2 regions of the Pseudomonas sp. AC070 genome follow, and region 1 is predicted to be linked to the other one. Evidence: riboswitches for the same ligand, from Rfam matches in the RefSeq annotation. Region 1 holds a riboswitch; the other holds the start of a gene.
What was found. Region 1 has a riboswitch for cobalamin ahead of cobO (cob(I)yrinic acid a,c-diamide adenosyltransferase). Riboswitches for the same ligand answer to the same signal wherever they lie in the genome.
Positions count from the first base shown of each region.

Region 2: linked by a shared signal. The riboswitch ahead of ACZZ0Q_RS20285 (TonB-dependent receptor domain-containing protein) and the one ahead of cobO (cob(I)yrinic acid a,c-diamide adenosyltransferase) in region 1 are both predicted to bind cobalamin.

Region 1 is NZ_OZ409871.1:2,550,274-2,554,480, reverse strand. It holds gene bluB (5,6-dimethylbenzimidazole synthase) at 1-310, opposite strand, end outside; gene ACZZ0Q_RS11425 (cobyrinate a,c-diamide synthase) at 307-1,653, opposite strand; gene cobO (cob(I)yrinic acid a,c-diamide adenosyltransferase) at 1,653-2,264, opposite strand; cobalamin riboswitch at 2,414-2,651, opposite strand; gene ACZZ0Q_RS11415 (methyl-accepting chemotaxis protein) at 2,876-3,898, shown strand; gene ACZZ0Q_RS11410 (response regulator) at 3,932-4,207, shown strand, end outside.
Region 2 is NZ_OZ409871.1:4,532,328-4,536,534, forward strand. It holds gene ACZZ0Q_RS20280 (methyl-accepting chemotaxis protein) at 516-1,214, shown strand; cobalamin riboswitch at 1,296-1,528, shown strand; gene ACZZ0Q_RS20285 (TonB-dependent receptor domain-containing protein) at 1,617-3,518, shown strand; gene ACZZ0Q_RS20290 (cobalamin-binding protein) at 3,816-4,207, opposite strand, start outside.

The DNA of each region.
Region 1 (4,207 bases):
CGCAGTCGCGAATGCCCTCGACTTTCAGGCGCATAAATTCATCGGCGCGCTGTTCCAGCGCCTCGGCAGTGCGCACCCGCTCTTCTTCCACCAGCGCATGAATGGCATGGCGCAGCTCGGAACGGGTAATGCGGATAAACCGCCACGGCTGCATCAGGCCGACGCTCGGGGCGTGGTGCGCCGCTTCGAGCAAGCGCGCCAGCACCTCGGGCGCCACTTCGCCGCTGCTGAAGTGGCGCATGTCGCGGCGCTCGGCAATGGCGCGGTACACGGCCGCGCGCTCAGCGGCGCTGTAGGCGTGGTCCGTCATGCCAGTTGCTCGTCGCTCTGCTGAACGTGGGCGATAGCAGGCGCCGCGCCGGGCAGAAACAGTGCCGCCGCGGCGGCCGGGTTGGACGGCATATACAAGTGAATGTACGAAGCCGTCAGCCGGCCGATGCGGTACACCGCCTCGCTGGTGCGTTTGTAGGTCGGGCACACGCCACGGGCCAGCGGCTCCAGGGCGCAGTGCAGTTCGGAGTAGTGATAGGTATGGCCGCGCACGCGGCCTTCGGGCAGTTCGATTTCCTGCAAGGCCAGCGCTTTGAGCTTTTTATGCATCTGAGCATTGCCAGGCAACAGGCCCAACAGTTCGCCGCTGGCGCCGTCTTTGTCGGTCAGCGCGTCAAGCAGATACAACATGCCGCCGCATTCGGCGTGCAGCGGTTTGCCGGCAGCGTGGTGGGCATGAATGGCGGCGCGCATGGCCTGGTTGGCTTGCAGCGGTTGCAGGTGCAATTCCGGATAACCACCGGGCAAATACAGGCTATCGACCTCGGGCAACGCGCTGTCGCGCAACGGCGAGAATTCGATCAGCTCGGCACCCAGCTCGCGCAGCAGGTCGAGGTTGGCTTGGTAGAGGAAGGCGAACGAGGTGTCGCGCGCCACGCCGATGCGCACGCCGTTGAGCAACGGCGCAATATGCCGCGCCGTGGGCGGCGGCGCGAAGTGCACCGGCGCCGGCAGCGTGGTGTCGGCGCTGGCGGCCAGGGCGTCGGCGGCGGCGTCCAGACGGGCGTCCAAGTCTTCCAGCTCTTCGGCTTGCACCAGGCCCAGGTGCCGGCTCGGCAGTTCAATCGCGGCGCTGCGCGGCAAGGCGCCGTACCACTTGATGGCAGGCGGCAGGCAGTCGCGCAGAATTTCACCGTGGCGGGCGCTGCCGGTGCGGTTGGCGAGCACGCCGGAGAACGGCAGGTCGGCCTGGTACGTGGCCATGCCGTGAGCCATGGCGCCGAAGGTTTGCGCCATGCCGGAACCGTCAATCAGGGCCAGCACCGGCACGCCGAAGTGACGGGCCAGGTCGGCCGCCGATGGCGTGCCGTCGAACAGGCCCATGACGCCTTCAATCAGAATCAGATCAGCCTCGGCGGCGGCTTCCCAGAGCAGGCGGCGGCTTTCCGCTTCGCCGACCATCCACAAATCCAGCTGGTACACCGGCGCACCGCTGGCGCGGGCGAGAATCATGGGGTCGAGAAAATCCGGCCCGCATTTGAATACCCGCACCCGTTTGCCTTGGCGTGTGTGCAAGCGCGCCAGGGCGGCGGTGACGGTGGTTTTGCCCTGGCCGGACGCCGGTGCGGCGATCAACAGCGCCGGGCATGCGTGGCTCTGCATCAGAACTCCACCCCGGCCTGGGCTTTGACGCCGGATTTGAACGCGTGCTTGACCATTGCCATTTCGGTCACGGTGTCGGCCGCTTCAATGAGCGCAGGCGGCGCGCCACGGCCGGTGGCGACCACGTGCTGAAATTCCGGGCGGCCGCCGATATCGGCGAGCACGGTGTCGAGGTCGAGGTAGTTGTGTTTCAGGGCGATATTCAGCTCATCCAGCACCACCAGGCCGATGGCCGGGTCGTTGAGCATGTCTTTGGCCACGGCCCAGGCAGCGACTGCTTTGTCGATGTCGCGCTGGCGGTCCTGGGTGTCCCAGGTGTAGCCCTCGCCCATCACGTGGTAGCTGACTTCTTCGGGGAAGCGGCGGAAGAAACGTTCTTCGCCGGTACTGGCCGCGCCTTTAATGAACTGCACCACGCCCACTTTCATGCCATGGCCCAAGGCCCGCGCCACCATGCCAAAGGCCGAACTGCTTTTGCCTTTGCCATTGCCGGTGTGCACCAGCAGCAGGCCGTATTCGTTCTGCGCCTGGGCGATTTTCTCGTCGATAAGGGCTTTTTTGCGGGCCATGCGCGCCTTGTGGCGGGCGTCGCGTTCTGCGGATTCGCTCATTGCGGTCTCAGCTCTTCAACATCAATTGTCCAGGCCATGAAACCCAGCGCGCGGCAGTGGTTTTTCATTGGCGTGGTTGAGGCTAGCGGAGAACGGCAGACGCAGGGATTGCAGGCAATCACCCGACGCCAGACAAAGCCCTCCGCAATGCCGTGGTACTGCGACAGGCCGGTCTCCGGGCTAATGAGCGCGGCCAGTGATGGCCAACAGAACAGCGCGCCTTCCCGTGTTCAACACAGTGGCTAGTGCGGTGTTCAGCTCAATTACCGTTGCGGGGGCAGCGTCGGCTTGTGCCGTTTCTTTTGTACGCGCAACACGTGCAAAACAAGCGGGACCGACTTCCCTGTTTCACCGCCAAATGGCGGCACCTGAAGCGAGGGTGGCAGGTTAGAGGGTTGCAGGTTGAGCGTCAATTCGGCGGGGGGCGCCAACTCGGCGCACTTCTGTATAGGGGAAACCCCTACAAAGCGTGTAGGGGGTGCCCCGATTTTTCGGTTATGCGCGGCTGCCTATAGTTCGCCCACCTTGAACCTGGTCGGGAATTTGCCGTGTTGGCCTATAGCGCGCTGTACCTTGGAGTTGTCATCAGCCTTGTTGGCCTGGGCGTGTCCATGCCGTGGTTGGCCGGTGCCGGTCTTGCCGTTACTGCATTGGCCGGCGTGTTTGTTAGGCCGAGCAAGGCGCCCGTGGCCGAGCCGGTTTACGTTGAAGAAACCGCGCCGACCCTGGACAACCAACCGCTGCTCACTGCGCTGTTGCCCACCTGGAACGACAACCTTGGCCAGGTGCGCCAACTGCTGGGCAGTAACGTCAGCGCCCTCTTCGACCGCTTCGCCAGCCTGGTCGACCGCCTGCAACAAACCCTCAACCGCTCCGAAAGCGTGCTCGGCAACAACGGCATCGGCGACAGCCTGCGCACCGCCAACGCGCGCCTCGACGAAGTGACCAGCGCCTTTCACGCCGCCAGCGACAACCGCAAGCAACTGCTCGCCACCGTCGGCCACCTGAACAGCTACGCCAGCGAATTGCAGAGCATGTCCAAGCACGTGCAGGACATCGCCAGCCAAACCAACCTGCTCGCCCTTAACGCCGCCATCGAAGCGGCGCGTGCCGGCGAGTACGGCCGCGGCTTCTCGGTAGTGGCCGATGAGGTGCGCAAGCTGTCCAGCCTGTCGGCCGAAACCGGCCAGCGCATGGTCGAGAAAGTCGGCGAAATCAACAAAGCCATCCAGTCCACCGTTGGCGCGGCCGATCAGCTGTCGACCAGCGAAGAAAGCAACCTGCGTTACCTCGATCAGGTGGCCGGCGAAATCATGCAGGGCCTGTCGGCCAACCTCGACGAGCTGACCCACAGCTCGCTCGAACTGCAACAGGACACCCGCGTCACCCAGGGCGACATTCAGGAAATCGTCGTCAGCCTGCAGTTTCAGGACCGCTCCGACCAGATGCTCGACCACTTGCAAAGCGACATGCAGCGCTTGCAAAGCGCGCTGCAAAACCAGGACCCGATCATCAGCGACCCGCAGCGCTGGCTGCGTGAACTGCGCAGCCAATTCACCACCGACGAAGAACGCGGCGGCCGCCGTGCAGCCGGCAAAAGCCGCGCTGCGCAAGACGACATCACCTTTTTCTAACGCCTTTTCCTTGCCCTGACGGAGCCCTGCCCCATGGCCAAAACCATTTTGATCGTCGATGACTCATCGTCCATGCGCCAACTGGTGAAAATGACCCTCACCGGCGCCGGCCACCAAGTGATTGAGGCCGTCGACGGCCGCGATGCGCTGGCCAAGCTGACCGGGCAAAAGGTCAACCTGATCATCAGCGACGTGAACATGCCCAATCTCGACGGCATCGGCCTGGTCAAGGCACTCAAGGCGCGGCCGGAATACAAGTTCACCCCCATCGTCATGCTGACCACCGAAAGCGAGCAAAACAAAAAGGCC
Region 2 (4,207 bases), 2.0 Mb from region 1:
GCGACTTGGAAGAGGTGTATCGCCCGCGCAGCCTGAGTTACACCTTGCTCAAAGCGCTGCTGCTGAATGTCGGGGTCGCCGCCGCGTTGCTGTACGGCGCCCACGCCGGCCTGGGCTGGCAAGGTGAACATTTGCCTTGGGCGCTGTTTGGCGTGAGCGCGCTGGTGTTGTTCAATTTCTGGTACTTCAGCCTGCGTCCGCGCAGCCAGAAATTGCAGGCGCTGTGCGACTTCTTTCTGGACACCGCCGAGTGTGGCGCGCCGCTGAGCAACCGCTTCAGCGCAAACCAGTTGCAAGCCGATGAAACCGGCTCGCTGGCGGGCTGGGTCAATAGCTTCGTCGACAAAATGGACGACACCATGCAGAGCATCGTTTCTGCCGGTAGCGCGTTGCACCACACCAGCGCCGCGCTCAACCAGACCTCCAGCACCGTCAGCCTGTGCGCGAACCAGCAGAACAGCGCCGCCCAAGCGACCGCCGAAGCTACCCAAGGGGTTAGTCACAGCATCAGCGCCATGACTGAGCACATCCTGGGCAGCGAACATGCTTCGCAACAAGCGCTGCAACTGGCCAAGGAAGGCGCCAGCGTGGTGCAGCAAACCACCGAACAAATCAGCCGCCTGGCCAGCCTGGTCAGCGATGCCACCCGCACCATCGAAGGCCTGAGCCAACACACGGTGGCGGTGCAGAGCATCAGCGAAACCATTCGCGGCATCGCCGAGCAGACCAACCTGCTGGCGCTCAACGCCGCCATTGAAGCCGCGCGGGCCGGCGAGTCGGGACGTGGCTTTGCCGTGGTCGCCGAGGAAGTGCGCAACCTCGCCCAGCGCACCGCCGAGGCCACGCACGCCATCGCCCAGAGCCTGCACAGCATGCGTCAGCAAGCCGTGCAGGCCGTCGGCTCGATGCAGCAATGCCAAACCAGCGTTGGCACCAGCGTTGACCAAGCCACGCAGGCGAACCATGCGTTGCAGCGCATTCACCAGGAAGTAGCCGGCATGCAGACGCAGATCGGCGAAATCAGCCGCGCCATGCAATCGCAGCGCGACCAGGCGCAAGCCGCCAATCTGCAAGCGCAAACCATCAGCTCGGGCGCCGGCCAAAGCGCCGAGGCCGCGAACCAAACCCAGCTCGCCGCCCGTGCTCTGGAGCGGTTGGTGCTCGACCTGCACAAAGCCGCCAGCCGGCTTGGCCAGGCAGAGCCGAGCGCATAACCGGTACGTCGCAAGCAAGACTGAAGCCTCTCCCACCGATCCCCCGCCGCTTGACCCACCCCGCCGCCACCGCTACGGTGCGCGGCGTTTGTCCACGCAGGTGCGTCCGGCTCACACGAGCCCGGCGTTAAACGGGAAGCCGGTGCGCTCCATAGGAGCCATCCCGGCGCTGCCCCCGCAACGGTAATCGACCGCAGCCACGCTGCATGCCCGATCGACACACCACTGGGTTTGTACCTGGGAAGGTGATCGCGGCAGGAAAGGATGCCCTTTCAGTCGAGAGCCCGGAGACCGGCCTGCATGGAATCGACTGGTGTTGCGGAGGGCAGCACCATCAAGCGCAGGCGCCTTCACGCGCCACGCTTGCCATGCCCTCCTCAAAAATCTTTTGAGGAATACTCCATGAAGTACCGACATCTCGCCCTGCCCGCGTTGCTGCTGCCCGTTGTAGTGCAGGCGCAAAGCAACGACCAGGCGCTGAAGCTGCAAGATACCGTCATCACCTCCGGCCGCAGCGCCGAGCCGTTAGACCAGGCCACCGCGGCGGCCACGGTGTTCACCCGCACCGATATCGAACGCTTGCAGCCCCGCTCCATTACCGACCTGCTCACCCGCGTGCCCGGCATGCAGCTGGTGCAAAACGGCGGGCGCGGCAGCAACACCTCACTGTTTATTCGCGGCAGCAGCAACACTCAAAGCCTGATTCTGGTGGACGGCCAACGCATCGGTTCGGCCTCCGATGGCGGCGCCAGTTTGCAGTTTCTAAGCCTTGAACAAATCGAACGCATCGAGGTGGTGCGCGGCTCGCGCTCGGCCTTGTATGGCAGCGATGCCATTGGCGGCGTGGTGCAGATTTTTACCCGTCGTGGCGACAGCGGCCTGCAACCGCGCCTGGCCGTCAGCGCTGGAAGTCAGCAAAGCTGGCAGCGCAGCCTGGGCCTCAGTGGCGGCGATGAACAGACGCGTTTCAGCCTCAACGGCAGCCTCGACGAAACGGTCGGCAGCGACCGCACCGGCCAGTCGTACGATGCCGACAGCGACCACGACGCCTACCGCAACAAAGCCCTGAGCTTCAACCTTAGTCACCAATTCAACGAGCGCGTCGAAGGCGGCGTCAGCCTGCTCGACCAGCGCGGCCGCAACGAGTACGACAACCCCTTCGGCCGCTTCGACATGAGCACCTTTCTCAGCTATCCACAGCAGCCCTACACCGACTTCACCCTCAGCAGCGGCAGCGGTTTTGTCGACGCGCAGTTCAATGACCTCTGGAGCAGCCGCTGGGAAGCCGGCCACAGCGAAAGCCGGCAGAAAAGCCAGGACAAACTCAGCGACGAAGTCAGCGTGTTCAACACCTACCGCGATTCGGTTTCGTGGCTGAACACCCTGCAACTGGGCGATCAAAACACTGTGCTCGCCGGGGTGGATTTTTATCAGGACGAGTTGCACAGCAGCACCGAATACAACCAGCAAACCCGCTGGAACCAGGCGGCGTTCGTACAGCATCGCTTTCAAGGCAACGGGTTCGCCACCGAGCTGGGCGTGCGCCACGACAAGAATGAACAGTTCGGCAGCGAGAACACCTGGAACGGCGCGCTGACCGTGCCGGTGGGCGACAGCACCTCGGTGATCGCCTCGTACAGCGAAGGCTTTCGCGCGCCGACTTACAACGAGCTGTACTGGCCGGATGACGGCAACGGCTATGTCGGCAATCCGGGCCTGTCACCCGAGCACTCGAAAACCTACGAACTGCAACTGCGCGGCGAGCACCTGGCCACGCGCTGGAGCCTGGCCGCTTACCGTAACGACGTGCGTGACCTGATCAGCACCGAGCTCTGCGACCCGGCGACGTTTTTGTACTGCGCGGTGAACCTCAACACCGCGCGCTTACAAGGCGTGGAGTTGACGCTGGAGCGAGACGTGGTCGGCTGGCAAGCCTCCGCCAACGCCACCTGGCTCGACGCCCGCGACCGCGAAACCGGCCACGCCCTGCCGCGCCGGGCCAAACGCACGCTGAACCTGGACCTCGACCGCCGCTTCGGCGCGCTGAGCGTGGGCGCCAATTGGCAAGCCGTGAGCGGCAGCTACGACGATGTGGGTAATACGCGGGAATTGCCCGGATACGGGCTGCTGGGACTGCGCAGCAGTTGGCAGGCGACCGGCGAGCTGGCGCTGAATTTCAGTGTCGATAACGTGCTGGATAACGACTACAGCCGGGCGCTGTACAACCATGACGGCGAATACCACGGGTATCGCGAGGATGGGCGTACGGCGACAGTTGGGTTTGTGTGGACGCCGGCGATTTAGGTGGTTGCAGGAATCGCGGCTGAAGCCGCTCCCACAGTTTTATAAACCGCGCGCGCGTCCCCTGTGGGAGCGGCTTTAGCCGCGATGCTTTTTTGCATAAGCGGCCAAAGAGTTGCGTAAAGACCACAATTCTGGATCCCCGCATGCGCGAGGATGACGGGGGAAATGACATAAACCTTCGTCATCCTCGCGCAGGCGGCGGTCCGACGATTCGGGATCCAGAATTTCGAGCCGAGCGCGTTATAAAATCGGTTGCTGTAAGAGCGGCTGGGCAGCATTTCCGCTCAGCCACAACGCTCAACGCATCCCCGCCAACGCCTCACAAAGCCGCTCAGTCGCCACAAGCATCTGCAAACTCGGCCGTTCAATGCCTTTATCGGGCAGCACCAGCAACTGCTGACGCTGCACCGCCTTGAGCTGTGGCCAGCGCGCCCAGCTTTCTAATTGCGCCTGATCGCCGCCGACAATCACATGGGGATCACGCTGCAGCACCGCTTCGACGCTCACCTGCGGCGCTGGCAGCGCCACGTCGGCAAATACGTTTTTCGCCCCGCATACGCCCAGCGCATCACTGATGATCTGCGCCCCCACCGTGTACAGCGGCGAATTCCACACCTGATAGAACACCGGCAGCGGCTCACCACGCCGGTAGCGCTGTTGCAGCGATGCCAGGCGCTGGCGAAATGCAT